3 regions of the Pseudaeromonas pectinilytica genome follow, and region 3 is predicted to be linked to each of the others. Evidence: predicted binding sites of a transcription regulator. Region 3 holds the regulator's gene; each other region holds the start of a gene.
What was found. Region 3 encodes sigma-54, which starts transcription at its own class of promoters, with help from an activator protein. Its sites were predicted from a motif close to TGGCACNGTTTTNGCTT; they were not measured.

Region 1: a site for sigma-54 is predicted at 3,739-3,755, ahead of ACYVG7_RS21385 (ammonium transporter). Genes of this name have one in related genera too.
Region 2: a site for sigma-54 is predicted at 1,489-1,505, ahead of glnA (glutamate--ammonia ligase). Genes of this name have one in related genera too.

What each region holds. Positions count from the first base shown of each region.
Region 1 is NZ_BAAGVN010000363.1:51,994-61,995, forward strand. It holds gene gpsA (NAD(P)H-dependent glycerol-3-phosphate dehydrogenase) at 1-665, shown strand, start outside; gene nfuA (Fe-S biogenesis protein NfuA) at 715-1,293, opposite strand; gene ACYVG7_RS21380 (ComF family protein) at 1,362-1,874, opposite strand; gene ACYVG7_RS21385 (ammonium transporter) at 2,179-3,639, opposite strand; gene bioH (pimeloyl-ACP methyl ester esterase BioH) at 3,945-4,757, shown strand; gene ACYVG7_RS21395 (flagellar basal body rod C-terminal domain-containing protein) at 4,786-5,016, shown strand; gene ACYVG7_RS21400 (putative metalloprotease CJM1_0395 family protein) at 5,083-5,961, shown strand; gene ACYVG7_RS21405 (Tex family protein) at 6,062-8,365, opposite strand; gene greB (transcription elongation factor GreB) at 8,607-9,092, shown strand; gene pckA (phosphoenolpyruvate carboxykinase (ATP)) at 9,196-10,002, opposite strand, start outside.
Region 2 is NZ_BAAGVN010000026.1:33,786-43,787, forward strand. It holds gene typA (translational GTPase TypA) at 1-1,226, opposite strand, end outside; gene glnA (glutamate--ammonia ligase) at 1,568-2,977, shown strand; gene ACYVG7_RS02195 (DUF4124 domain-containing protein) at 3,074-3,649, shown strand; gene glnL (nitrogen regulation protein NR(II)) at 3,719-4,771, shown strand; gene glnG (nitrogen regulation protein NR(I)) at 4,781-6,193, shown strand; gene add (adenosine deaminase) at 6,339-7,343, shown strand; gene ACYVG7_RS02215 (outer membrane lipoprotein) at 7,415-7,882, opposite strand; gene ald (alanine dehydrogenase) at 8,040-9,155, opposite strand; gene hemN (oxygen-independent coproporphyrinogen III oxidase) at 9,781-10,002, opposite strand, start outside.
Region 3 is NZ_BAAGVN010000030.1:18,964-28,965, reverse strand. It holds gene murA (UDP-N-acetylglucosamine 1-carboxyvinyltransferase) at 1-815, opposite strand, end outside; gene ibaG (BolA family iron metabolism protein IbaG) at 829-1,086, opposite strand; gene ACYVG7_RS03095 (STAS domain-containing protein) at 1,104-1,364, opposite strand; gene mlaC (phospholipid-binding protein MlaC) at 1,361-1,993, opposite strand; gene mlaD (outer membrane lipid asymmetry maintenance protein MlaD) at 2,004-2,477, opposite strand; gene mlaE (lipid asymmetry maintenance ABC transporter permease subunit MlaE) at 2,483-3,262, opposite strand; gene mlaF (phospholipid ABC transporter ATP-binding protein MlaF) at 3,263-4,051, opposite strand; gene ACYVG7_RS03070 (KpsF/GutQ family sugar-phosphate isomerase) at 4,235-5,209, shown strand; gene kdsC (3-deoxy-manno-octulosonate-8-phosphatase KdsC) at 5,209-5,763, shown strand; gene lptC (LPS export ABC transporter periplasmic protein LptC) at 5,760-6,320, shown strand; gene lptA (lipopolysaccharide transport periplasmic protein LptA) at 6,292-6,822, shown strand; gene lptB (LPS export ABC transporter ATP-binding protein) at 6,824-7,549, shown strand; gene ACYVG7_RS03045 (RNA polymerase factor sigma-54) at 7,602-9,080, shown strand; gene hpf (ribosome hibernation promoting factor) at 9,102-9,389, shown strand; gene ptsN (PTS IIA-like nitrogen regulatory protein PtsN) at 9,392-9,838, shown strand; gene rapZ (RNase adapter RapZ) at 9,846-10,002, shown strand, end outside.

The DNA of each region.
Region 1 (10,002 bases), on a different contig from region 3:
ATAGCGGCCGCCTGTTGGGGGATGTTGCCCGGGAAGCATTAGGTGATGCAGTGCCTCTGGCGGTGATTTCTGGCCCTACCTTTGCGCGTGAACTGGCCGCTGGCTTGCCAACCGCGATTTCGGTTGCGGCGACCGATGATGCCTTTGCCGACGAACTGTCCGACCTGATGCATTGCGGTAAGTCGTTTCGGGTGTATACCAATCCGGATTTCATCGGCTTGCAACTAGGCGGCGCGGTGAAGAACGTGATTGCTATCGGCGCTGGACTCTCAGATGGTCTGGGATTTGGCGCCAATGCCCGCACCGCCCTGATTACCCGAGGCCTGGTGGAGTTGCAGCGTTTGGGCGTTGCCCTGGGTGCCGATGCCAAAACCTTTATGGGCATGGCCGGGCTAGGGGACTTGGTTCTCACCTGCACCGACAATCAATCGCGTAATCGCCGTTTTGGTCTGGCCTTGGGTGCAGGGAAGAGTATCGAACAAGCCATGGACGAGATCGGCCAGGTGGTGGAAGGATATCGCAATACACGCGAGGTCCATATCCTGGCGGCGCGGCAGGGCATCGAGATGCCTATCTGTGAACAGATTTTTGCCATTCTGTATCAGAACAAGCCGCCGAAAGAGGCTGCGCTAGCGCTGCTCAGTCGCGACAAGAAAGACGAATAGACAAAAGCCCCGCTCGCGGGGCTTTGTTTTATCCAATCACTGCAGCATGTCAGTAAAAAGAGTGCTCGCCCCGGTTATGTTCGGTAGCATCGCGAACACCTTTGATCTCACCGGGGAACAGATCCAGAAACTGCTTCTCGATGCCGTCCTTCAGGGTGACATCGATCATGGAGCAGCCATTGCAGCCACCGCCAAATTGCAGGATCGCATAGCCATCGTTGGTAATTTCCAGCAGCGTCACTTTGCCACCGTGTCCAGCCAGGGATGGATTGACCTGAGTGTGAATGACGTACTCGATGCGCTCGATCAGGGGAGCATCGGCATCAACCTTGCGCATCTTGGCATTTGGCGCCTTGAGCGTCAGTTGGGAACCCATCTGGTCGGAAACAAAATCGATGGCCGCCTCTTCCAGAAAGGGAGCGCTCTGGGCGTCGACTAGCGCATCGAAACCGGCAAACGGCAAAACCAGATCTTCGGGCTCTACGGCATCGGGTGGGCAGTATGAAACACCGCACTCGGCATTCGGCGTGCCGGCATTCATTACAAAAACACGAATATTGGTGCCATCAGGCTGCTTTTCCAGCAGTTTGCGGAAATGGGCCTGAGCGGCGTCGGAAATGCTGATCATGGCAGTCCTCTAATCCTGACTAAATAGCTCGGAATTATCATACTCTGCTTGTTTGAGCTCGCCTAGCCTCAAGATCGATGTCGAAGGGTACGACAAATCGCCCAGATCTCGACGCGCTCCACGCCAGCGGCCTTGAGTCGGAGTGTGAGTTGTTCGGCGGTGGCTCCTGTGGTGACCACATCATCGACCACGGCGACATGGCGATAGGATATTGGGTGCAGAGTAAAAGCCTCGCGCAAATTTTTTTGTCGCTGCTGCTTGTTCAGCCGCGCCTGAGCCGGTGTGGCGCGTATGCGCTGCAAGCAGTGGCTATCCACGGGAATGTGTTGGATCCGACCAATGGCATGGGCCAGTTCTGCCGCTTGGTTATAACCCCGTCGCCACTGTCGCCACCAATGCAACGGCACCGGCAGCAATGCCTCCGGTCGTTCATCCTGCTCGAGACTGGCACTGAACAAGCGTGCCAATAGCACTGCGCATTCAGGGTGGCGTTGGTATTTCAGGCGATGGATCAATTGGCGGTAAGGCGTTTCATAGTCGGCGAGAACGCGCAGCCGATCCCAAGCGGGAGGCTGCTGCAAACAGGCCCCGCAGCGGATGCCCGGTTCAGCGAGCGGAAATGCGCAATAAGGGCAAGGAAATGGGATGCGCGGTAAATCGGCCTGACATTCATCGCAAATTAGCGGGTGTGTCTGGGAAGATTGTCGGCACAACAAACAGTCACCCAGTAACAGGCGATGAGTGCCAATGGTGCGTAATACCTGAAGCATCCGGTTGATAGGCAGCAACATAGCGATAGCGGCGGCGGGTTGGGGGAGAGATTTGAGCAGTGTAGATGATGAAAAAGGGCGCCCGAGGGCGCCCTTGTCCATTTGCCAGCTGTGCTTAGTAGTTGTAAGCACGCTCGCCATGAGAAGTCAGATCCAGACCTTCGCGTTCAGCTTCCACCGGTACACGCAGACCTACCAGCTTGTCGACGATGAAGAAGGCAACCACGGAGACCACACCAGACCAGATGATGGTAGTGACGACACCGATCGCCTGGATTTTAACTTGTGCAGCAATCGAGTAGTCAGGAGTCACGGCATTAGCCACGTAATCCCACACCCCGGTACCACCCAGGTCAGGTGAAGCGAAGACACCGGTGAGCAGTGCACCAATGATACCGCCTACACCGTGCACACCGAAGACATCCAGAGAGTCATCGACATTCAACAGACGCTTCAGGCCATGCACGCCCCACAGGCAGATGACACCTGCGACACCACCAATCACCATGGCGCCAGGGACACCGACGAAGCCACATGCCGGGGTAATCGCAACCAGACCTGCAACTGCACCAGAAATAGCACCCAGCAAGGAAGGCTTACCTTTCAGGCCCCACTCAGCCAGCAGCCAGGTGAAGGTTGCCATTGCCGTTGCTACCCAGGTGTTGACCAGAGCCAGCCCCGCGATGCCATTGGCTTCCAGTGAAGAACCGGCATTGAAGCCGAACCAACCTACCCACAGCAAACAGGCGCCAATCATGGACATGGTCAGGCTGTGCGGTGCCATAGATTCGCGACCAAAACCGACACGCTTGCCAACAAAGTAGGCACCCGCGAGGCCAGCAATAGCAGCGTTGATATGCACAACAGTACCGCCTGCAAAATCCAAGGCTCCCTTCTGGAACAACCAGCCTGCAGTGCTACCCGCAGCGGCAGCAGCTTCGGCGCTGGTATAGGCATCCGGACCGGCCCAGTACCACACCATGTGTGCCATCGGCAGGTAAGAGAAGCTGAACCACAGCACCATGAAGATCAGTACGGCAGAGAAGCGAATTCGCTCGGCGAATGCGCCCAGGATCAAACAGCAGGTGATGGCTGCGAATGCGCCCTGGAACACCACATAAATCAACTCAGAAACACCCGCTCCCTTGGAGAACGTGGCCGCAATCGAGTCAGGCGTTACCCCGTTGAGGAATATCTTCGAAAAGTTACCGAAGAAGGCACTCCCCTCAGTGAAGGCAATACTGTAGCCATAACTGACCCACAGAATAGTCGCCAGCCCAAAGACGGCGAATACCTGCATCAGCACCGACAGCATGTTTTTGGTGCGAACCAGGCCACCATAAAACAGAGCCAAACCGGGAACTGACATCAGAATGACGAAAGCAGCAGATACCATCAACCAGGCATTGTCGCCTTTGTTAACAGTAATCACAGGTGCAGCAGGAGCTGCTTCAGCGGCTGGCGCTGCAGCGACTTCAGTTGCAACCTCGGTAGTCGGGGCGGTTTCATCGCTCCATGCCGGACTGGTGAAGCCAAAGGCTCCTACCAGTGCCAGAATTGCAAATAAGCGTTTCATTGTAGGTATCTCCCTGAAAGAATCGTGTCCTGGTATTCGTACAGATAAACTCTGTTGAACTCGGTGGCTGGACAGGATGTCGCGAACCTGAATCATCTATCGCAGGAAACGTGCCAACCTGAAAAACAGTGAAATGGTGCTGTAAATAGCTCGGATAGCGGATTTTTTGTCACTATTCATGCCAGCCCCGCTCCGCTGTGATGCATTCTTACACAGTATTGCTTAATTTTGGTGCATCACACTGGTGCGTTAGCAAAATGTAAAAACTTATTGTTTGTCCACCGTTCAGGAAAGAGAAAATAGAAATGACACTTTATGTCGAACGATTGGGAACTGGGCCCGACTTGGTGCTCTTGCATGGCTGGGGCATGAATGGTGCGGTATTCGATGGCATCAAAACCGAACTCTCGAAACAATTTCGGCTGCATATCATCGACTTGCCTGGGTTTGGCTATAGCGCTGATCTAGGTATCGAAGATCCGGATCTATCGAGCTGGCTGGATTTGATGCTGAAAGCGCTACCTGAGCGAGCTCATCTCCTCGGCTGGTCCTTAGGGGGCATGTTGGCCATCCGATTGGCGTTCTTGTATCCGGAACGGGTGCTGAGCCTGATCACAGTTGCCAGTTCGCCCCGTTTTGTCGCAGAACCAGAGTGGCCAGGGGTAAAACCGGAGGTGCTCACCAGCTTCTCGGCCCAGTTGCAGGCCGATACCCACAAAACCATCGAGCGCTTTCTGGCGATTCAGGCGCTGGGCAGTGCTTCGGCTCGCGATGATGTTCGAATTTTGCGCGAAAGGTTGCAATCTCGCCCCGTTCCTCATCCCCAAGCGTTGCGCACGGGCTTGAGTCTGCTGCAAGAACTGGATCTCCGGGCTGAGCTCTCTATTCTGGCTCGACCTGCTTTGCATCTTTTGGGGCGACTCGATGCCCTGGTTCCGGCAGCTGTACAGGAGGTTTGGCCGCAGTCGACACCTAGAGTGAAGTTCCATCTCTTTCGAGCCTCTGCTCATGCCCCCTTTATTACTGAAAGTAATGAGTTCGTGGCTGTCGTCAGTGAATTCATTACTGCGCAACCGAGGAATGACCTTTCTTCCACCGCTGTTTTGGCCAATAATTAGGCAGTGGTTGTGGTATTTGGAGGCAGACATGCAAATTAACAGTGCTCTCAATGCAGGCTATACCGGGCTGCAGCGGGCGACACAGCAGGTGGATGAGAGTAGTTCCAAGCTGGCGCAACTGGCAACGCAACCGGAAGCCGTGAACCCGACCGCTGAGCTGGTGAATTTAATGGTTGCTGAACAGAGTGGTCAGGCGTCCGTTAAGGTGGTCAAAGCCGCCGATGAGATGATGGGCACCCTGCTCGATGTTCGGGTGTGACGATGTGAGTGTCGGGTCGCGGGCCCGAAGAGATGATGAACTCATTTGAGATGAATCGAGTTTGAGATGAATATAGCACCCAGCTATCCCAATTTTGTGCCTCTGGCGCTGCAACCGGCTGTTGAAGCCGCGCGCCGTGACAGCCAGCAACGCGAGCTGATCCCCGCAGCTCAGCGCGGGGATGCTTATGCGAAAGAATCTCAGGTCGGTAGTGAAAAAGATCGGGCACGGAATAACGACAATCGTCCAGTCACATATCAACCGGAAAGCGGTAGCCGAGCTTCGACGTCACAACAAGATGTTGCGGCAGTCAATGATGAACAACAAGGTCGGCAGCAAGGCCAAGGCCAGGGGAGCGGTCAATCCGGTGGACGCTCCAGTTCCGGGGATGAGCAAACCAAACGTCAACAGCAAGCGGAACAGTTGATTGTTGATTCGCTGAAACAACGTGATCGCGAAGTCCGGGCTCATGAGCAGGCCCACCAGGCGGTCGGCGGCCAGTATGCCTCGGCTCCCAGCTTTACCATGCAGTCGGGTCCCGATGGTGGCCGTTATGCTACCGGTGGCGAGGTGCAGATCGATATCTCTGCAGAAGCAAATCCGGCAGCAACGATTCGCAAGATGCAGCAGGTTCAAGCTGCTGCTCTGGCCCCTGTCGACCCTTCCGGGCAGGATCATGCGGTCGCGGCCAAGGCCGCGCAGATGGCCATGGCGGCGCGCGCAGAACTGCAAAGCCAAGGTGCGAGCGCTAGTGCCCCTAAGACTCAAGATGGCGACAGTACCGCATCGACAAATGTGGAATCGTCGCCAGTGGTGAGTCGTAGCCGGAGTTATGTTCAGGAGTCCCTGACCGATTTGATGACGCAACGAGGGCAGGTTATCTCTCGCCGCTATGAATTGGCGTGGCAACCAGAGCCTGAATCCCAACTCAGCCGCTATGCCTGATTGACTGGCTCTTCCGGCGATTTCCGGCAACCCCTGAAAACCTTTGACGAACATTTTCAAATGAAAACGGGGAGCCTTGGCTCCCCGTTCGTCTTCCTGCTTACTTGCGTTTCGCTTTGGCGAAGGCATCGGCAAATGCGTTATTGCTCGGTGTTTCTTGTCGGGGGGCGCGCTCCTCGCGCCGGGGAGTCGGGCTGGCGGAGGCGGGAGCACGAGTCTCCCGATTGGCTGTCGCTTTGGGTGCCTGATCCTGCAGACGCATCGTCAGGGCAATGCGTTTGCGCTCTACATCCACTTCCAGCACCTTCACGCGCACTATGTCGCCCGCCTTGACGACTTCTCGCGGATCCTTGATGAAGCGGTCGGTCAGCGCCGAGATATGGACTAGCCCATCCTGATGCACGCCGATATCGACAAAGGCACCGAAGTTGGTGACGTTGGTGACGGTACCTTCCAGCACCATCTCGGGTTGCAGGTCGCGGATGGTTTCCACTCCTTCCCGGAAGGTGGCCGTCTTGAACTCGGGGCGTGGATCGCGGCCAGGTTTATCCAGTTCACCAATGATATCGCTGACGGTCGGCACCCCGAATCGAGGATCGGTAAACTCAGCGGGTTTGAGCTCTTTGAGGAGCGGACTGTTACCAATCAGTTCATGCACGGCTTTACCGGTGCGGGCCAGGATGCGCTCTACCACCGGATAGGCTTCCGGGTGCACCGATGAGGCATCGAGAGGATTGTCTCCACCCTGAATGCGCAGGAATCCGGCGCACTGTTCAAACGCCTTGGGGCCAAGACGAGTGACTTTCAGCAGTTGTGAACGGTTGCGGAATGCACCCTGTTCGTCGCGATGGCTGACAATATTCTGGGCCAGGGTTTTGCTGAGGCCGGAAACCCGGGTCAGCAGCGGCACCGAGGCCGTGTTCACGTCCACCCCGACGGCGTTGACGCAATCCTCAACTACAGCATCCAGATTACGCGCTAGTTGGCTCTGGCTGACATCATGTTGGTATTGACCGACGCCAATACTCTTGGGATCAATCTTGACCAGTTCGGCCAATGGATCCTGCAGTCGGCGGGCGATCGAGACGGCACCGCGCAGTGAGACATCCAGATCTGGAAATTCCAGTGCCGCCAGCTCGGATGCGGAATACACAGAGGCCCCGGCTTCGCTGACCACTACTTTTTGTGCCTGACACTCGGGGTTCTGTTTCAACATCTGGGCCACCAGCTTGTCGGTTTCTCGCGACGCGGTGCCATTACCAATGCTGATGAGTCCGACATTATGTTTCTGGCACAAGGCATGGATGGTCTGAATAGCCCGTTCAACCTGAAGTTTTGGCTCAAACGGGTAAACGGTGTCGGTTGCTACCACCTTACCGGTGGCATCGACCACCGCGACTTTGACGCCGGTCCGGATCCCCGGATCCAAGCCCATGGTGGCTTTCATTCCGGCGGGGGCCGCCATCAGCAGATCCTTGAGGTTGCTGGCAAAGACGCGGATCGCTTCCGCTTCGGCCAGCTCTCGTAGCCGCCCCAGCAACTCGGTTTCCATCTGGGTGGCGAGTTTGATCTTCCAGGTCCAGCTGACCACGCTGGCGAGCCAGCCATCGGCCGGACGCCCCTTGGCCTGAATGCCAACCTGATTCGCTATCATGGCCTCACAGGGGTGGGCAGCAGACTCGCTTTCGACACCGATGGCAAGGGCCAGGATCCCTTCGTTGCGCCCGCGCAACATGGCCAGTGTGCGGTGGGAAGGGGTCTTGGCAATCGGCTCCTGGTGTTCAAAATAGTCTTTGAACTTGGCACCTTCCTGAGCCTTGCCCGCGACTAGCCGGGATTGCAGCAGGCCGTACTGCCACAGGTAATTCCGCAGCTTTTCCAGCAGGGTGGCGTTCTCGGCAAAGCGCTCCATCAGGATATAGCGAGCGCCATCCAGTGCAGCTTTGGTATCGGGGAGCTGCAACTCAGGGTTCACATAGACCTGCGCTTCCTGTTCTGGATGACGAGTCGGATCCGTAAACAGCAACTCGGCCAGTGGCTCCAGACCCGCTTCAATGGCGATCTGGCCTTTGGTGCGCCGTTTTTGTTTGTAGGGCAGATAGAGATCTTCCAGCCGAGTCTTGGTGTCGGCGGCGATAATGTCGGCTCGCAGCGCAGGCGTCAATTTGCCCTGCTCGTCGATAGAATGGAGGATGACCTGCCGCCGCTCTTCGAGTTCACGCAGATAGCCGAGCCGTTGCTCCAGATTTCGCAGTTGGGTGTCGTCGAGTCCGCCAGTGATCTCTTTGCGATAACGGGCGATGAAAGGCACAGTAGACCCTTCATCCAGCAGGCGGATGGCGGCTTCGACCTGCTCGGGACGGGCATTGAGCTCGGTGGCTAGAATATGAGGAATGGATAGCATCTGGATTCTCTTCTGTAGCAACGGACGTGATCGGACGAGCACCCGATATCGGATATCTGATGTTTCATCGGGGGCTACAGCATAGCTCAGCTTGCCGGGAGCGAACAGCAGGGCAGGAAATAGCGCCGGATTCCGGGATCCCCATGCCAAGCTGGATGCTTAGTGCTTCAAACTCAGGGCTACAGTCGCTATAAAGGAGGCTCGCGTTTCGAGTCTGGATACTATTCCTCAAGTTTGCCTTATGAAAACAAATCTGATCACCCGAGAAGGCTATGAAGCCTTACAGCAGGAACTTGACCATTTGTGGCGTGAAAAACGACCCGACGTCACCAAAAAGGTGACCTGGGCGGCGAGTCTGGGTGACCGTTCCGAGAATGCCGATTACCACTATAACAAGAAGTTACTGCGGGAAATCGATCGGCGGGTCCGCTATTTGCGCAAGCGGTTGGAAGAGATCCGGGTAGTCGATTACTCCCCCCAGCAGGATGGCAAGGTCTTCTTCGGCGCCTGGGTCGAGATCGAAAATGATGCCGGCGAGAGCCTGCGGTTGCGGATCGTCGGGCCGGATGAAATATATCAGCGTAAGGATTACATCTCGATTGATTCACCTATGGCCCGAGCCTTGCTGAAGAAATCTGTGGATGATGAGGCACTGGTGGAAACCCCCACCGGGAAAAAAAGTTGGTATATCAACCTGATCCGTTATCCCTCTGCCAAAGAGTCCTGACCGGGATTTTGCAGTTTTGTTCTGGCATGTCGGTAATGGCTTTGCATGAAAAACCAAACGGACCTCGCGGTCCGTTTGTCATATGGGACGGATTGGAGCTGGATCAAGGGAGTTGAGGTCCGGCCGCAACCAGTCGCTTGCCTTCCTCGTTGTCAGTGTAGGGGACAAAGTTTTTAATGAAACGCCCGGCAAGATCCAGAGCTTTACTTTGCCATTCGGCATCACTGGAATAAGTGTCGCGAGGATCCAGAATGTGGGCGTCTACATTGGGCAACTCCAGCGGGATCGCCAGGTTGAAAATAGGCAAGGTCTTCATCTCGGCCTGCTCGATGGAGCCATCAAGGATGCCGTCGATGATGGCGCGAGTATCCTTGATGGAGATCCGTTTGCCGGTGCCATTCCAGCCCGTATTGACCAGATAAGCCTCAGCACCGGCTGCCTCCATACGCTTGACCAATTCCTCGCCATATTTGGTTGGGTGCAGCGTCAGGAAAGCTTTGCCGAAACAGGCGGAGAAGGTTGGTTGGGGTTCGGTGATGCCGCGTTCGGTACCCGCCAATTTAGCCGTGAAACCGGACAGGAAATGGTATTTGGTTTGCTCCTTGGTCAGCTTGGATACCGGAGGTAACACCCCGAAGGCATCGGCGGTCAGGAATATGACCTTGGTGGCATGCCCGGCGGCTGATACCGGTTTGACAATATTGTCGATATGGTAGAGCGGGTAAGAAACCCGGGTATTTTCGGTCTTGCTGCCATCATTGAAATCGACAACGCCCTGTTCATCGACGGTGACGTTCTCCAGTAAGGCATCCCGGCGGATAGCATTGTAAATATCCGGCTCGGCTTCCTTACACAGCTTGATGGTTTTGGCATAGCAGCCACCTTCAAAGTTGAAGACGCCGCTGTCGTC
Region 2 (10,002 bases), on a different contig from region 3:
TCTTCGATGTCGACTGTCAGAGTCTCCATCGGTTCCATCTTCACACCATTCTCTTCACGCATGATGACTTCAGGGCGGGATACCGCCAGCTCGAAGCCTTCGCGACGCATGTTTTCGATCAGGATCCCCAGGTGCAGTTCGCCACGGCCAGAAACGCGGAATTTATCCGGATCATCGGTGTTATCGACACGCAGCGCCACGTTATGGACCAGTTCGCTTTGCAAACGTTCCAGAATATTCCGTGAGGTCACATACTTGCCTTCTTTACCGGCGAACGGTGAAGTGTTCACCTGGAAGGTCATGGTTACCGTCGGCTCATCGACGGACAGCGGAGGCAGTGCCTCAACCGCAGCGTTGGAACAGATGGTGTCAGAAATCTTCAGTTCGCCCAGACCGGTAATCGCAATGATATCACCGGCTTGCGCCTCGGCGATTTCGGTACGTTGCAGCCCCAGATAGCCCATGACCTGACCGATTTTACCGGTACGAGTCTTACCATCGGCACCGATAACGGTGACCTGCATGTTGGACTTCGCCTTGCCGCGCGTGAGACGGCCGATGCCGATAACACCCACGTAAGAGGAGTAGTCCAATTGGGAAATTTGCATCTGGAACTCACCATCCGGATCAGCCTTCGGCGGCTCGACGAAATCGACGATGGCCTGGAACAGCGGATCCATGTTCTCGGACGGGTTCGCCAAGTCCATGGTGGCATAGCCTTGCAACGCTGAGGCATACACGATCGGGAAATCGAGCTGCTCGTCGGTGGCACCGAGATTATCGAACAGGTCGAACACCTGCTCCACAACCCAGTCCGGGCGCGCACCTGGACGGTCAACCTTGTTGACCACCACGATGGGGCGCAGGCCTTGGGCAAATGCTTTTTGGGTTACAAAGCGAGTTTGTGGCATGGGGCCATCAACCGCATCAACCAGCAGCAATACGCAATCGACCATCGACATAACACGTTCGACTTCACCACCGAAGTCGGCGTGGCCGGGGGTATCTACGATATTAATACGGTAGTCGTTCCAACGAATGGCGGTATTTTTAGCGAGGATGGTGATGCCGCGCTCCCGTTCCAAATCGTTGGAATCCATGATCCGTTCCTGACCTTCACTGGTACGGTCCAGGGTGCCGGATTGCTGTAACAGCTTATCTACCAGTGTGGTCTTGCCATGGTCAACGTGCGCAATAATGGCAATATTGCGGAGCTTCTCTAACATCCTCGCCTCTAAAACAAGTGGGGAAAAATTGGTCGGTCATTTTACTCGCCAGCGTGTGATCTTCCTAGCATATTCCGCGTAAATTTAATGAAGCCTGATGGCGAAGATCACAGTATTATTCCCCATGTAATCGCAAAGGTGCAGATTTTGCACCAAAACGATGCACCATTTTGATCCAGCGCCGCACCAAATGCGCGCATCACTCCATCTATGGTGCACTCAAAGTGCTATTACTGATTGTTACTTAAGGGATTTTATTTATTGGCATAGTTTTGGCTTATCTGTAATAACAGGTTTCTGCCGCTAGTTTCAGTTATCCACGACACCGGAGGTTATTTAGCATGTCAGCAGCAAATGTTCTGGCTCTGATCAAAGAACAAGAAGTGAAGTTTGTCGATCTGCGCTTCACCGATACCAAGGGCAAAGAACAACACGTTTCCGTGCCTCATCATCAAATCGACGAAGGTTTCTTCGAAGACGGCAAGATGTTCGATGGTTCTTCCATCGCTGGTTGGAAGGGTATCAACGAGTCAGACATGGTGCTGATGCCGGATGCCTCTACTGCCCTGCTGGATCCGTTCACTGAAGAAACCACTCTGATCATCCGTTGTGACATCCTGGAACCAGCCACCATGCAAGGCTACGATCGCGATCCGCGCTCCATCGCCAAGCGTGCCGAAGGTTTCCTGAAGTCCAGCGGCATCGCCGACACCGTTCTGTTCGGACCGGAGCCGGAATTCTTCATTTTTGACGATGTTCGTTTTGGTAACACCATGGGTGGCTCATTCTTCAAGGTTGATGCCGAAGAAGCTGCTTGGAACTCTGCTACCGAATACGAAGGTGGTAACAAGGGTCACCGTCCTGGCGTGAAGGGTGGTTATTTCCCAGTTGCTCCTGTCGATTCTTCACAAGACCTGCGTTCCGCCATGTGTCTGGTGCTGGAAGAGATGGGTCAAGTAGTTGAAGCTCACCACCACGAAGTGGCGACTGCAGGTCAAAACGAGATCGCAACTCGCTTCAACACCATGACCAAGAAGGCCGACGAAGTTCAGGTTCAGAAGTACGTTATTCATAACGTCGCTCACGCCTACGGCAAGACTGTAACCTTCATGCCGAAGCCGATGTTTGGTGATAACGGTTCAGGCATGCACTGCCACCAGTCTCTGGCCAAAGACGGGGTTAACCTGTTCGCCGGTGATCTGTACGGCGGTCTGTCTGAAACTGCCCTGTTCTACATCGGCGGTATCATCAAGCACGCCAAGGCTATCAACGCCTTTGCCAACCCGACCACCAACTCTTACAAGCGTCTGGTCCCTGGCTACGAAGCTCCGGTCATGCTGGCTTACTCAGCCCGTAACCGTTCTGCTTCTATCCGTATCCCGGTGGTACCGAGCCCGAAAGCTCGTCGTATCGAAGTTCGCTTCCCGGATCCGGCTGCCAACCCGTACCTGGCGTTTGCTGCTCAGTTGATGGCCGGCCTGGACGGTATCATCAACAAGATCCATCCGGGCGAAGCCATGGACAAGAACCTGTACGATCTGCCGCCAGAAGAAGAGGCGTTGATCCCGACTGTTTCTGGTTCACTGGAAGAGGCTCTGACCTCTCTGGATGCTGACCGTGAGTTCCTGACCCGTGGTGGCGTGTTCACCGATGACTTCATCGATTCCTATCTGGAACTGAAGCAAGTCGACGTGGATCGTGTTCGCATGACCCCGCACCCAGTTGAGTACGAACTGTACTACTCTGTCTAAGTCACAGAGTGTTGAAAAACCCGCCTCACGGCGGGTTTTTTTTTCGTCATTGGTTAATATGGCTGCAATTGACTATTTCCTACAGGAGATCCTCCGATGCGCTTGTTCTGGTTTTGTCTGCTGTTGTTCACTCTGCCTCTCTATTCGGCGCAAACGGTCCATCGCTGGGTTGATGAACAAGGCAATGTTCACTTCTCCGATCAACCCTCGGGGCAGCACCAGTCCGAGCTCATCGAGGTGGTTCCACCCACAGCAAGCAGCACCCCGGTTCCCGAGACTCAGCAGCCCGAAGTGGTCGCTAGTGCCGAAGCGGCCAATGCCCAGCGACCCACGGGTCCACTGTTGCTCATTGAGTCTCCATCCAATGGCGAGATAGTGCGGGAAAATAGCGGCCTGGTCATCGTCAAAGCCTCATTGGCTCCCCTCCCGACAGGCTCGTTCACCATGCGTGTGATTCTGGATGGTCAACAGAAAGGGAGTGCCAATAATACCCTGGTGGTCGAGCTGGAAAATGTCGAGCGGGGCATGCATCAACTAGAACTGCAGGTCTTTGATGAAAGCGGCAAGCTCCTTGCATCATCAAGTAAGACAACGTTCTATCTGCTTCGTGTTTCGGTGCTGTCTCGACCAAACAACCAGCCAACACCGAAAGTAAATGGTGCATCCGGATAAAGATGCGCACCAATTCGGGTAGAACAAAGCACCACATTTGAGCAAGGCACCAATTTGGGGAGCTTGTAATTGAATACCCGCCCGGAGTTACCCGGCACGTTACTGGATAATCTGCTGACCGCCGTTATTTTGGTGGATAGCAACCTAGTCGTGCAGTACGTCAATCCGGCAGCCGAGCAGCTGCTGGGCGTCAGTGCGCGTCGGCTACTGCAAAATCGTTTCGACCACGTCGTCGAATATATTTCTCTCGATCTGGATCGCCTGCGTGATGCCCAGCGCCAAGGACAAGGCTTCACCGACAGTGAGGTAACGCTGGTCATTGATGGCGATCCTCGTCTGGTGGATATCAGTGTTGTCACCATTAGCGAACACCCACAGCAGCTGATTTTGATGGAGCTGCGAAAGATCGATCAGCAAAAACGAATCAGCCAGGAGTTACAGCAACATGCGCAACAACTGGCGGCGCGAGACCTGGTTCGCGGTCTGGCACACGAGATCAAAAACCCGCTAGGTGGTTTGCGAGGAGCCGCACAGTTACTGGAAAAGGCCCTCCCTGATGCTCATCTCAAAGAGTACACCGGCATCATCATCGCGCAGGCGGATCGGCTGCGGAATCTGGTCGATCGCTTATTGGGTCCTCAGCGTCCCGGACGCCATCAGGTACACAATGTGCATTCGGTTCTGGAGCAGGTGCGACGCTTGGTGGAGATGGAATTACCTCCCGGAATACGCATTGAGCGAGATTACGATCCCAGTATCCCAGACTTCGAGATGGAGCCGGATCAACTGCAGCAGGCATTCCTGAACATAGTCCGCAATGCCGTAGAAGCCATGGGTAGCGAAGGTCACATCCGCCTGAAAACTCGGACCGTGTTTCAAATCACCATCCACGGCAAACGCTATCGACTAGCCGCCGAAATAAAGATTATCGACAACGGCCCAGGGATCCCGGAACAGATCCGCGACACCCTGTTTTATCCGATGGTAACCGGCAAAGATGGCGGCACGGGCTTAGGCCTCTCCATTGCCCAGAATCTGATCGATCAACATAAGGGACGCATTGAATGCGTCAGCTGGCCCGGACATACCGAGTTCAGCATCTATTTACCGCTACGCAAGTAAGGGATACACATGGCTGCCAAAGTCTGGATTGTCGATGACGACAGCTCTATTCGTTGGGTTCTGGAACGAGCCCTCAGCACCGAAGGATTCGAATGCCGCACCTTTGAAGATGGTGAGAGCCTGCTTGCCACTCTGGATCTGGATTTCCCAGAAGTCATCCTCTCCGACATCCGGATGCCGGGGATCGATGGGCTATCGTTACTCCAGCTGATTCAGGAAAAACAGCCGGATGTGCCGGTCATCATCATGACCGCCCATTCGGACCTGGATAGTGCGGTGAACGCCTATCAAAGTGGTGCCTTCGAATATCTACCCAAACCGTTTGATATTGATGAGGCAGTCGCTCTGGTCCGCCGGGCCGAAAGCCATCTGCGTGAACAACGCAGCAAACGCCGCAATAAGCTGCAGGCGATCACCAATGCTCCGGAAATTATCGGTGAAGCACCTGCGATGCAGGAAGTTTTCCGCGCCATCGGCCGCCTCTCCCGCTCCTCGATTTCGGTACTAATTAATGGTCAATCTGGCACAGGTAAAGAGCTGGTTGCACACGCGCTGCACAAGCACAGCCCCCGCGCCGCCAAGCCATTTATCGCCTTGAATATGGCCGCCATTCCGAAGGAACTGATCGAGTCGGAACTGTTCGGCCACGAAAAAGGGGCCTTCACCGGCGCCAATAACGTGCGTCATGGCCGTTTTGAGCAGGCTAACGGCGGTACTCTGTTCCTCGATGAAATTGGTGACATGCCACTGGATGTGCAGACTCGGCTATTGCGAGTACTGGCCGATGGGCAATTCTATCGAGTCGGTGGTCACCAGCCGGTCCAAGTCGATGTCCGCATCATAGCGGCCACCCACCAGGATCTGGAAAAGCGGGTCGCGGACGGTGATTTCCGCGAAGATTTATTCCATCGCCTGAACGTCATTCGCGTGCATATTCCGGCATTGCGGGAGCGTCGGGAGGATATCCCCCGGTTGGCGCATCACTTCCTGGTGCGAGCGGCCAAAGAATTGAATGTCGAGGCCAAACTGCTACACCCGGATACCGAGGCCTACATCAGTCGCTTACCCTGGCCCGGGAACGTGCGCCAACTGGAGAACGTCTGTCGCTGGTTGACCGTCATGGCCTCCAGCCAGGAGGTTCTGGTTTCCGATCTGCCGCCTGAGTTGCTCAATCCCAGCGAAGAACGTCCCGTCACCCGGGAGCAAATCTCGCAACGCTGGCAGGATCAACTCCAGCAGTGGGTGGCGCAGAAGCTGGCACGGGGCGAGGTGGATATTCTGGGCGAAGCCATGCCGGAATTTGAGCGCATCATGCTCAATACCGCCCTGCAACATACCCATGGCCATAAACAGGAAGCGGCGCGGCTACTCGGCTGGGGCCGCAATACCCTGACGCGAAAACTCAAAGAGCTGGATATGTAAACCGCTATCGGGGCCACCTGGCCCCGTTGTTTTATCTGAAAAACGCTTGCATTCAACTCCTCTCGACACCACAACCGCTTTTTACTTTGCATTGCTTGATCAGGGGCTAAAATAGCCGCATGCCCTGATTGTCACTGGATTTACCATGATTGATAGAAGCCTGCCCCTCACCGATCTCCACCGCCACCTCGATGGTAATATTCGCGCCAGCACAATATTGGCGCTGGGTCAGCAACATGGCATCGCCTTGCCTGCTCAGGAGCTTGAGGCGTTACGGCCCCATGTGCAGATTGTAGAAACTGAGCCCAGCCTGTTGGCCTTCCTGAGCAAGCTGGATTGGGGGGTAAAAGTCCTGGCCAATTATGATGCCTGCCGACGGGTGGCTTACGAAAATGTCCAGGATCTCCAGTTGGCAGGAATTGACTATGCCGAGCTGCGCTTCAGCCCTTGGTATATGGCCATGAACCATCATCTGGACCCACAAGGAGTCGTGGAGGCGGTGATCGATGGCGTGCAGGCGGGTTGTCGCGACTTTGGTGTACAAGCAAACCTGATTGGTATTCTGAGTCGGACCTTTGGTCAGGCACAGTGCGAAAAAGAGCTGACCGCCTGCCTGGCTCATGCCGATCAACTGGTGGCGATTGATTTGGCGGGCGATGAGCTGGGTTTTCCCGGCCCCCTGTTTGCTGACCATTTCCGTCGGGTTCGTGACGCTGGACTACACATCACTGTGCATGCGGGTGAAGCGGCTGGCGCGGATAGCATCTGGCATGCGATACGCGCGCTGGGGGCGGAGCGAATTGGTCATGGCGTGAAAGCGATCCAGGATCCGGTGCTGATGAACTATCTGGCGGAACAGGGCATCGGCATCGAATCCTGTCTCACCTCCAATATCCAGACCAGTACAGTCGTCAGCTACGACAGTCACCCTCTTCGGCACTTCCTGGCGCATGGCATTCTGGCGTGCCTAAATACCGATGACCCAGCGGTGGAAGGCATCGAGCTGCCCTATGAGTATCAGGTTGCAGCCCCAGCCGCTGGATTGAGCGCTCAACAGATCCGCCAGGCACAAATCAATGGCCTAGAGCTGGCGTTCCTCAGCCAGGAGGAGAAGCAAGCATTGCGCACGCTCGCGGCACAGCGCAGCTGACAGGTCCGCAAAACAATCAGGGCTCCTGAACGGAGCCCTGATAAGAGATTTCAATTAACGCAGAGTCAGGGTCATTCAACCACGGCCACATTGGTCTTGCCGGCGGATTGCACCATGCGCACGCGCTTGCCAGGGACAAAGGTCGGGCTGGCCTTTTGAACCACCACGACACTGTCACCGTTTTCTTTCTTAATTTCGATCTCGACGCCATCAACCTGGTTCAGCTTATCACCGGCCGCCTTGCCAGCTGCCGCACCACCAATGGCACCAGCCACAGTGGCAATGTCCTGGCCTTTACCGCCACCCACAGCACTGCCCAAGACCCCGCCGAGTACACCACCAGCAATGGTGCCCAACACAGAATCATCACTGGTTTGGATCTTGATCGGCCGCGTCGCGGTTATGGTTCCGTAGGAGACGGTTTGAACGGTTTTCGCCTGATTGGCGCTATAGACATCACCCGAATAGGTATCGCTGTTGGCACAGCCAGCCAATGCCACCAGAGTGCTGAGAGCCAGAAGGGTCAGATGCTTGGACATATCAATCTCCTATTAAGTCACTCTGTGACTCACGATTTATACATCCTATAGTACGCGGCTCTATCGATTGCTCAAGTACTGACCACGTAGATACCTGTACCCAAGCTAAACAGAATGTGATCTTGAGCTCTTTCGACATGAAAGGGCTCAACTGCGGTTAACCGTTCAACACGGTCAGCGGATCCGCACAGGCATAACCCAGAGATTCAGCGACCCCGGCATGGGTAATTTGCCCCTGGAATACGTTCAAGCCATTCCGTAGGTGAACATCTTGACGCAGGGCATCCAGACCCTTATCGGCTAACGCCAGCGCATAGGGCAAGGTGGCATTATTCAGGGCAAAGGTCGAAGTGCGAGGCACAGCGCCCGGCATGTTTGCCACACAGTAATGAATGACGCCATCCACCAGATAGGTCGGCTCATCGTGAGTGGTGGCGTGAGAGGTTTCAAAGCAGCCACCTTGGTCGATGGCGACATCCACCACCACAGATCCGGCCTTCATTTGCTTGAGCATGGCGCGGGTCAGCAACTTGGGCGCGGATGCACCAGGGACCAAAACTCCGCCGATGACTAAATCAGCATTCTGGCAGTGGGCTTCGATGGCATCACGAGTCGCATATTGGGTGTTGATACTGTTGCCATATTGCCGCCACAAGTTGCGCAGCACATCGACGTTCCGATCCAGCACCCAAACCTCGGCGCCCATACCGACGGCAATCATGGCCGCATGTGACCCCACGACACCACCGCCCAGGATCACCACCTTGGCAGGCGCCACTCCGGGAACTCCTCCCAGCAGTATCCCGAGCCCGCCGTGGGGTTTTTCGAGGAAATAAGCGCCCGCTTGAATGGCCATCCGCCCTGCCACTTCCGACATGGGAGCCAGCAAGGGTAAACCACCGGTAGCTGAAGTGACGGTTTCATAGGCGATACAGGTCGCGCCACTGGCCATCAAGGCTTGAGCCTGTTCAGGATCCGGAGCCAGATGCAGGTAAGTAAATAGAATTTGTCCCGGCCGCAAACGTTGGCACTCGATCAGTTGCGGCTCCTTGACCTTGACGATCATCTCGCTGCGGGCAAAAACTTCCTCCGCAGAGAGCACAACCTCGGCTCCGGCCTGGCGATAATCTTCATCGCTCATCCCGATGCCGGCACCAGCTTGTGTTTCCACCAGTACGCTGTGACCACGTTCGGCCAATTCCCGCACCGAGGCGGGAGCCAAACCAACACGATACTCTCTGACTTTAATTTCCTTGGGAACACCGATAATCATACTGAACTCCTGTCATTTAGGTAGGTAGCAATATCCGTAGCAGCTTGTTTTATTGTTCTTCCAGTTATCCATTCATTCATCGAGTCATTCAGTTGCAAACCAGATGATAAAACCAGTAACTAGCCATAAATCAGCAAACTATATGCCAAAAATTAACAGTATGATTTATAAAGAGTTTGTCTTATACCCTTCAGTCTTACACGAGATCCAGCACAATAAAGGGTAGATTTTCACCAAAATAGAACACCAACAAATCTCGAATAATTAGCACCATTTCATGGTAAAGATAGAAAATAACTCCAACTAAAACCAATATATGACACATATAAAGAATATTAATCTGGCGAAAATTCAAGTGGCACGGTGAACGTTCGGCCCAGGCCCCAATTCCAGTCGGTTCTAACGGTGACAGAGGCATCGGCCGCAGAATAGCGCGCGCAGAGGGTCAAGCGAGCAGGAGATAAAAAGAGGAGAAAAAACCATCAAAGATGGAGGACAGATAGACAATTGCGGTCAATATCCTTTCCGCTCGGTTCACGGATCAGGTCGCGAACATGGATTGTCCAGTCGGGAGTAACAAAAACGGCGCCAGGATGGCGCCGCTGAAGTTGTCACGAAGAAGGGATCAGATGACCCGAGAAAACTGTTGTTGGCGGGCTCGCTGCCGCAGATAGATATCAAAACACATACAGATATTGCGGATCAGTAAGCGGCCAGTGGTATTCACTCGAACACCGTCATCGTCACGAGTGACCAGACCATCATCAATAAACGTCTGCAGTAACGCCAGGTCCTGAGCAAAATAGTCGTTGAAACAAAGATCATAGCGCTCGGCAATTTCGGTGAA
Region 3 (10,002 bases):
AGGGCACCGGCGTCTTCCAGCTTCACCAACACTGCTTCCAGCAAGGAAGGATCGGTCTGGTGACAGGTGATGCAACCATTGGAGATAGCAGCACCGACCAGGAAGGTGCCGGTTTCGATACGATCCGGTTGCACGCGGTATTCGCCACCATGCAGTTTTTCGACACCGTCGATGGTCAGGGTCGCAGTACCGACCCCCTCGATCTTGGCACCCAGCGCAATCAGGAAATTGGCCAGATCCACCACTTCAGGTTCACGGGCCGCATTTTCAATCACGGTACGGCCATCGGCCAATACAGCGGCCATCATCAGGTTTTCTGTCCCGGTGACCGAGACCATATCCATCAGGATATGTGCGCCCTTGAGGCGGCCATCGACACGCGCCTTGATGTAGCCCTCTTCGACTACAATCTTGGCACCCATCAGCTCCAGGCCGTGGATGTGCAAATTGACCGGACGAGCGCCAATGGCGCATCCGCCCGGCAGAGAAACATCCGCCATGCCGAAGCGAGCCGTTAACGGGCCCAATGCCAGGATCGAGGCACGCATGGTCTTGACCAGTTCATAGGGGGCGATGTGATGGTTCACCGCGCCGGCCAGTACAGTAACAGAGCCGTTACGCTGAACAGTTGCGCCCAAAATTTCCAGCAATTTCAGCGTAGTATTCACATCCTTGAGATGGGGTACGTTGCTGAGATGGATCTCTTCGTCACACAGCAAGGAAGCAAATAGTATTGGCAGCGCAGCATTTTTGGCGCCAGAAATGGTCACATCACCGTTCAGGCTGCAACCACCATAAATCTTGAATTTGTCCATCAGATCCGTTCCCTCAGGAGGGCATGATAAATTTTTTCTCGCGCTTCCACTCCTCGGGAGTAAAAGCCTTGATGCTCAGCGCATGAATGGCATTGGAGGCAATATGCTCCGAGAGGGGCGCATAGACGGTCTGCTGTTTCTTGACCCGACTCATGTCGGCAAACAGCGGGGATACGGCAATCACTTGAAAGTGGCCACCATCACCCTGGGCATAGACCTCATCCAGTGACAATGCGGCCCGCAGGATACTCTCAATCTCGGTAGGTTGCATCATTTCTCGTCTCGTAATTAGGGCTGGGATTGCAGGTCAAAGAGTGGCTCGACCGCATACAGAGAGCACAGTTTGGCGAAACTATCGGAAACCCCGGTCAGGCGCATGAGTTCACCGGCCGCCTGTCGGGCTTTGCCCCATTTGACCAGAAAGGCCAACCCGGCTGAATCAACATGCGTGACCGCTGCCAGATCCAGCTGATTGTTGGCAAACAGGGATTCACGTTGCGTCCACCAGACCGCAACTCGCTCGGCATCGATCACACCACTAATTTTCATGATTTTTTGCCTGGCAGCTGGGCCGGCTTCTTATTGTGCTCTTCCAGCATCTGGCTAACCGCATCAATACCTTTATCCCGGATCATGCCACCCAACTCGGATTGCTTGGAGGAGAGCAGGCTGATCCCTTCGGCCACCATGTCGAACGCCTTCCATTCACCGGTCTTGTTGTTTTGACGCAACTTGAAGATGACGTTGATATCCGGTTTACCCGGATCCAGCACTGCCACATTCACCGAGACCACCTTGTCATCGCCCAGATCACGAGGTGATTCGACTTTGATTTTCTGCTGATCATATTTCGCCAGCGCATCGGCATAGGTCGCGATGATGTAATCGGTGAACGCCAGGGTGAAGCGGTCGCGTTGTGCCGGTGTGGTCTCTTTGATGTTGCTGCCAATAACCTTATAGGCGGCAAACTTATTGTCGACATAGGGCATCAGCTCATCGCGGATCACCACACGCAGATAACCCGGTTCACTGTGGATCTTCTGTTGGTCTTGATTCAGTCGGTCAAAGGTGCGGTTGGCCGCTTCATTGATCAACGCAAAGGGATCCGCAGGATAGGCCGCTTGTGCCGAGCTGCCGAGACAGGCCAACAGCAGAATACCAATCAATTGTTTCAACATGGGATGAGCCTCACTTGTTGCTTTGACTGTAGAGGAACTTACCGATCAAGTCCTCCAATACGATGGCTGACTTGGTGTCTTCGATTCGATCGCCATTCTTCAACACCTCTGTCCCCATCTCCTCATCCATGAAGCCGGGCGTCAGACCGATATACTGCTCTCCGAGCAAGCCCGAGGTCAGAATAGATGCGGTGGTGGTACTAGCCAGAGCATTGAACTGCTGCTGGATCTGCATCTCGACAACCGGAGCTAGTGTTTTGTTATCAATCTGGATATTGGCAACCCGTCCGACCACCACCCCTCCGATCTTGATCGGCGAACGGACTTTCAAACCGCCGATATTGTCAAAGCGGGCATACAGGGCATACGTGGTACGGCCATCGTCGAAGGTCAGACCGGCGACCTTGAGTGCCAACAGCACGCCTGCCAGGATACCAGCCAACATGAAACAGCCAACGACAAACTCTATCTTATTGAATTTCATCATACTCACCCAAACATGACCGCAGTCAGAATAAAATCGAGGCCGAGCACAGCCAGTGAAGAGTGAACCACAGTGCGCGTCGTCGCCTGGCTGATGCCGGCCGAAGTCGGTTTGGCATCATAGCCGTTGAACAACGCAATCCAGGTCACCACCAATGCAAACACCAGGCTCTTGATACATCCCTGCATCACATCCTCACCAAAATCCACAGCCGCCTGCATGCCAGACCAGAAGGTACCTTCATCGACCCCCAGCCAATCGACACCCACTAGCTTGCCGCCATAGATGCCAATCAGGCTGAACATCAAGGCCAGCAACGGCAGGCTGATCACCCCGGCCCAGAAGCGTGGTGATACGATACGCCGCAGCGGATCTATGGCCATCATCTCCAGGCTGGAGAGCTGTTCTGTCGCCTTCATCAGCCCGATTTCCGCCGTCAAGGCCGAACCGGCTCGCCCCGCAAACAACAGGGCGGCGACCACAGGCCCAAGTTCACGCAGTAAGGAAAGAGAAACCAAAGGACCCAAGCTGCCTTCCGCCTTGAATTCAACCAGCACGTTGTAGCCCTGCAAGCCGAGCACCATGCCGATGAACAGTCCGGAAACCAGGATGATCAACACCGACTGCACACCCACGACATAGAGCTGCTGGATCAACAACGGAAAATGCTTGGCTGGTTGTGGTCGCCCGACCAGGGCGTGATACAGCATAATCCCCGCCCGCCCGATGGCCTCCAGGCTACGAATGCCAGTGCGTCCCAGACGCAAGATAGGCTCTAACAACATTCAAAGTTCCTGCAAGTAATCGTTGGCCGGATAATGGAAAGGGACCGGACCATCGGGGAGACCGTGGATAAACTGCACCACTTCTGGATTGGCTTCTTCACGCAACTGCTCAGGTGTGCCATGGGCTACCACTTTGCGATTGGCAATCAGGTAGACATAATCGGCAATGCTCATGACCTCGGGAACATCGTGAGAGACGATCACCGAGGTAATATTCAAGGTTTTATTCAGTTGCTTGATGAGCTTGACCAGAACCGCCATGGTAATGGGATCCTGCCCCACGAACGGCTCATCATACATGATGAGCTCGGGATCCAGCGCAATAGCGCGTGCCAGAGCGGCGCGACGGGCCATGCCACCGGAAAGTTCAGATGGCATCAAGAGCTCTGCCCCCCGGAGGCCGACCGACTCCAGCTTCATCAACACCAGAGTCCGTAATAGCTCGTCCGGTAACCGGGTATGCTCACGCAGCGGGAAGGCCACGTTGTCAAACACGTTGAGCCCGGTAAACAGCGCGCCACTTTGAAACAGCATGCTCATGCGCTTGCGCAAGTCATACAGTTCACGACGGGAGAGTTCCGGCACATTCTGGCCATCGAACAGGATCTGGCCAGCATCCGGTTTGATTTGACCGCCGATCAACCGCAGCAAGGTGGTTTTGCCGATGCCGCTTGGCCCCATGAAGGCGGTAATCTTGCCCCGTGGAATCGTCAGACTGATATCATCGTACAACAGCCTTTCACCGTGGCTGAAGCTGAGCCCGGAGATGCGGATCAAATCATCACTCAAATGAATCTTCCTGATGCGTTGGTAAGTGTGCGCATTGTAGGGGTGTGTGATCCAACTCGCAACTGGAAGCCAGTATGGAACTTGTTCTGTATGGCTGCGGTTTAGCTTGGCAACGCGTTGTTATTCGCTTCTGCCCCTCGAGTTTCATATAATCGGCCAGTAAGTTGTTGTGGAGTCAGAATAATGTCCAAATCGTTCGATTACCGGAAGGTGGGTCTCCGGGTGCTGGAAACCGAGATCGCAGCCTTACGTGGGCTGCAGGAATATATCAATGATGAATTCAATCGTGCCTGTGATCTGATGCTCCGCTGCACCGGAAAAGTGATCGTCATGGGCATGGGCAAATCAGGGCATATAGCTCGCAAAATGGCTGCCAGTTTCGCCAGCACCGGCACGGCGGCTTTTTTTGTCCACCCGGGTGAAGCCAGTCATGGTGACCTGGGAATGATCTCCCCGCAGGATGTGGTCATCGCCATCTCCAACTCCGGAGAAAGCAGCGAAATTCTGGCGGTATTGCCGGTTCTGAAACGTTGGGGTAACCCGCTCATCTGCATGACCAGCAACTCAGCCTCCACCATGGGCAACGAGGCCGATATTCATCTGTGCATTCGGGTCCCCGAAGAAGCCTGTCCGCTGGGACTCGCCCCCACCGCCAGTACCACGGCCACGCTGGTCATGGGAGATGCCCTGGCCGTCGCCTTGCTGGAGGCTCGTGGATTCACCAGTGAAGACTTTGCCATGTCGCATCCTGGTGGCGCCCTGGGCCGTAAGCTGTTGCTGCGCAATTCAGATCTGATGCACAGCGGTGACCTGCTGCCGGCCGTCTCGCGTCAGGCATCCATTCGTGATGCGTTGCTGGAAGTCAGTGCCAAGGGGCTGGGCATGACCACCATCCTCAATCCCGACGGTACCCTGGCCGGGTTGTTTACCGATGGTGACCTGCGCCGGATCCTGGATCAGCGTGTCGACATCCATCAGACTCGTATCGAGAGTGTCATGAAAACCGGTTGCACGACAGTCCCGGCTGAGATGTTGGCCGCCGAGGCCGTGCAATTGATGCAAACGAAAAAAATCAACGGCTTGGTCGTCGTCGATAAGAGTAACCGTCCAATAGGCGCCTTCAATATGCACGATGTGCTGAAAGCTGGAGTTGTCTGATGAGCCAAATCGAGACCTTGTATGGTCCGGTCAGTACCGACGTGTTCGCTCGTGCCGGACAGATCCGGCTGCTGGTGTGCGATGTGGACGGCGTCCTTTCGGATGGCCGCATCTACATGGGCAATCAGGGGGAGGAATTCAAGACGTTCCACACCAAAGACGGCTTTGGTCTCAAGGCTCTTCGCGATATTGGCATTGAAGTCGGTATCATCACCGGTCGAAACTCGAGAATCGTCAGTGATCGAATGGCAGCATTGGGTATCGAACATCTCTATCAAGGCCAAGGCGCCAAGCTGCCTGCATTTCAGGATCTACTGGATGTCCTCGGTCTGGAGGCGAACCAGGCGGCCTATATTGGCGATGATGTGATTGATATTCCGGTCATGCAGGCTAGTTGCCTGGGTGTTGCGGTGGCGGATGCTCATCCGTTAACACAACGCGCCGCCCGTTACATCACCCGGCTACGCGGTGGCGAAGGTGCGGTGCGCGAAGTGTGCGATTTGCTGCTGCAAGCCAATCAGGCGCTGGATCAGGCGCAAGGGGCTTCGGTATGAGTCGCCAGAATTGGCTGATTGGTCTGATGTTTCTCCTCGCCTTGGGTCTCTGGCGCTGGTTCGATCAGGAGACTGGCGACAGCCAGGCTCAAAGCGGATCTATCTACCAACCCTCATTCACCGCCAAGGCATTGAGAACCCAGCATTACGATGCCAAAGGGCACCTTAAGGAAGAGTTGGCCGCCGACTACGCCGAACACTACGCTCAGTTAGAGATGAGCGAACTGGAACATCCGCGCATCACGACCCGGGATGCTGATGGCAAACCGTTATGGGAGCTCAGTGGCGAGAAGGGTGTACTCAACAACAGTGATAGCGCTATTTTGCGCAATCAGGTGGTCCTGAAGAACCTGGGGCCGCAGCCCATCGCCGAGCGACTGACCACCGACTACATGGAGCTGGATCTGACCAACCAGCAAATGCGCACCAATCTGAAAGTCGTGATCGAAGGACCTGGCTTCCACAATGAGGGCGTTGGCCTCTTGGGGAAACTGGACCAAAACAGCTATGAACTATTGGACAACAGTCATGCGATTTACTTTAACCAAGCCCGCTAAGGTGCTCTGCTGTCTGCTGCTGGCCTCCAGCGCCGGGATAGCCAAACAAACCGATTATCAGCAAAAGATCTTTGTCGACTCGCAACGCCAACTGGCCGAACTGGGCAGCAACAAAGTGTCGTTTCTCGATGATGTGGTGATCACTCAAGGCACCATCAAAATCACCGCCAGCAAAGTCGAAGTCATCCGCAATGGCCAAAAAGGTGCAGAAGAGATGATCGCCTATGGCTCACCCGCGACCTTTTCCCAGGTGCTGGATAATGGTAAACCGGTACAAGCCAGTGCCAATCGCCTTCACTATAAGCTCAAAGAGAAGCTGGTCGTGCTCAGCGACAAGGCTAAATTGCAGCAGCAAGACAATGAAGTGAGCGGCGATGTCATCCGCTATGACATCCAGAAACAGCAGATGGCCGCTGAAAGTACCGCCAAGGGCTCACGAGTCAAGACTGTTTTCTTGCCGGAACAGTTGCAAGAGCAGACCAGTCAGAAGGATGGTCAATAAGATGTCGTTGTTAAAAGCCAGCGCTCTGAAGAAGAGTTATAAAAGCCGCACCGTGGTCAGTGACGTCAGCCTGCAAGTTGAAACCGGCCAGGTCGTCGGTTTGCTCGGGCCAAATGGCGCCGGGAAAACCACCTCGTTCTACATGATCGTCGGTCTGGTTCCCCAAGATGGCGGTAGCGTAACGGTCGATGACATCGACATCACCTCTCTGCCGATGCACGAGCGCGCCAGAAATGGCATTGGTTACCTGCCGCAAGAGGCCTCGATCTTCCGTCGCCTCACGGTCGAACAAAATTTAATGGGCGTATTGGAAGTCCGTGGTGATCTCACCCGGGAGGAAAGAACGGACAAGATGGAGTCTCTTCTCGAGGAGTTTCACATCAGTCATATCCGCCATAGCCTTGGCATGAGCCTCTCCGGAGGTGAACGGCGGCGGGTGGAAATCGCCAGAGCTCTGGCCGCAGACCCCAGATTTATCCTGTTAGATGAACCATTTGCCGGTGTAGACCCCATCTCGGTCATCGACATCAAACGCATCATCGAACATTTACGCGATCGTGGGCTTGGGGTATTAATTACCGATCATAACGTACGAGAAACCTTGGATGTCTGCGAGAAAGCCTATATCGTCAGTCATGGCAAGCTTATTGCCGAGGGCGCTCCAAGCGAAATTCTCAACAACGAACAGGTGAAAAAAGTTTATCTGGGAGAAGGATTCACCCTATAGGTAACACTCTCTGCAGGACCCGGTTTGTCGATTTAAGGAAAGAGCGATACTAATGAAACCGACTTTACAGTTGCGCCTTGGTCAGTCATTGGCCATGACGCCACAGCTTCAGCAAGCGATCCGCTTGCTACAACTCTCCACACTGGAGCTCCAACAGGAGATCCAGCAGGCACTCGATGCCAATCCCCTGCTGGAGCAGGAGGAGAGTGATAATCTGGAGCCCATGTCGGAGCAAGAACGGGACGACGCGCAAGCAGCAGACGAGGCCAGGGACGAGCAGGATGGTAGCCAGCTCAACACCAGCGACGCACTCAATCAGGAAAACATGCCGGATGAGTTGCCGATGGATACCACCTGGGATGAGCTTTATACCGCAGGAACCCATCAGGCCAGTGGCTTACCCAGCGGCGACGATGAGCCTGTCTATCAGGGTGAGACCACAGAAACACTGCAAGATTACCTGCTTTGGCAGATGCAACTGACACCATTTAGCGAGTTGGATCAGGCGATTGCGCTTTCGATCATCGACGCAATTGATGATTCAGGCTATTTGACGGCCACCCTGGAGGACATCCTTGAAGCAGTGCAGTCTGACGAGCGTGAAGTCGAGCTGGATGAGGTTGAAGCCGTACTCAAGAGAGTTCAGCACTTTGACCCCGTTGGTGTCGCCTCTCGCTCCGTCCAGGAGTGTTTGCTGATCCAACTGGGGCAATATCCACAGACCACACCTTGGCTTCAAGAAGCGAAAACTATCCTGCAAGAGCACATGGACTTGCTGGCCAGTCGGGACTATCGCAATCTGGCCCGCAAGATGCAGCTCAAGGAAGGAGAACTCAAGGAGGCGCTGGATCTGATCCAGCATCTGGAACCGAGGCCTGGCAACAGTATTATCCAAAGCGACTCCCAATATGTGATTCCGGATGTCGCGGTCAGCAAGAAGCAGGGCAAGTGGGTGGTAGAATTAAACCCAGATGCCATGCCGAAAATTCGCATCAACGAAACCTATGCCTCCATGGCCCGCAGCGCTCGAAACAGCAGTGACAGTCAGTTTATCCGCTCACACTTGCAAGAGGCCAAATGGTTTATCAAGAGCCTGGAGAGCCGGAATGAAACCCTGCTGAAAGTAGCGAATTGTATCGTGTTGCAGCAGCAAGACTTTTTCGAATATGGTGAAGAGGCTATGAAGCCCATGGTTCTCAATGATGTCGCCGAAGCGGTAGAAATGCATGAGTCGACCATTTCGCGTGTGACCACACAAAAATTCATGCATACGCCTCGTGGAATCTTCGAACTTAAATACTTTTTCTCAAGTCACGTCAATACTGATAATGGAGGGGAGTGTTCTTCCACCGCAATCCGGGCTTTGATCAAGAAGCTGGTCGCGGCTGAAAATACAGCAAAACCCTTAAGCGATAGCAAGATCGCGGATTTGCTTACTGAACAAGGTATTATGGTAGCCAGACGGACCATCGCTAAGTATCGAGAGTCTTTGTCAATACCGCCATCCAGTCAGCGCAAACGCCTGTTGTAGGCCAAACAAAAGGAAGACGTTATGCAAATTAACCTGTCAGGTCATCACATCGAAATTACCGACCCGCTGCGTGACTTCGTAAATAGCAAATTTGCCAAGCTGGAGCGTCACTTCGAACAAATCAATAATGTTCAAGTCATTCTCACGGTTGAAAAACTCAACCAGATCGCCGAAGCCAAACTCAACGTCAATGGTGGCGAGATTTTTGCCAATTCCCAGCAGGCCGATATGTATGCGGCAATCGACACGCTGATTGATAAGCTGGATCGCCAGATCATCAAGCACAAAGAAAAATTGAATAGTAAGTAACTATGTTAATTCAGGACTTTCTTAGCAGGGACTGCACCAAAAGTGCAGTCCCTTGTTCCAGTAAAAAACGCGCCATTGAACTCATCAGTGAACTGGCCGCCCAGCGGTTAGGATTGGATGAGCAAGAGCTATTTGAACGCCTGTTGGCCCGTGAAAAGATGGGCAGTACCGGCATTGGCGGGGCCATCGCCATTCCTCATGGCCGGATCCCGGACGGTCATCCACTGACAGCGGTATTTCTAACACTGGATCAAGGCATTGCCTTCGATGCGATCGATAACCAGCCTGTCGACATCCTGTTTGCCCTGCTGGTACCCGAAAGTGAATGTAAAACCCATCTCAAGACGCTCTCTCTCATCGCCAGCAAGTTGAATGACAAGGCTTTTTGTCGTTTACTGCGCCAGGCCGAGAGTGACGAAGCGCTCTATCAACTGATGATTGCCCCCTGAGGCGCCCATGAAATTGATCGTGGTCAGTGGCCGCTCTGGCTCAGGAAAAACCATAGCCCTGCGTGTCCTGGAAGACCTAGGCTACTATTGTGTCGATAATCTTCCGGTTACCTTACTGCCCCAATTGGTGCTGGAAGCACGGGATCGTTATGACCAACTCGCCG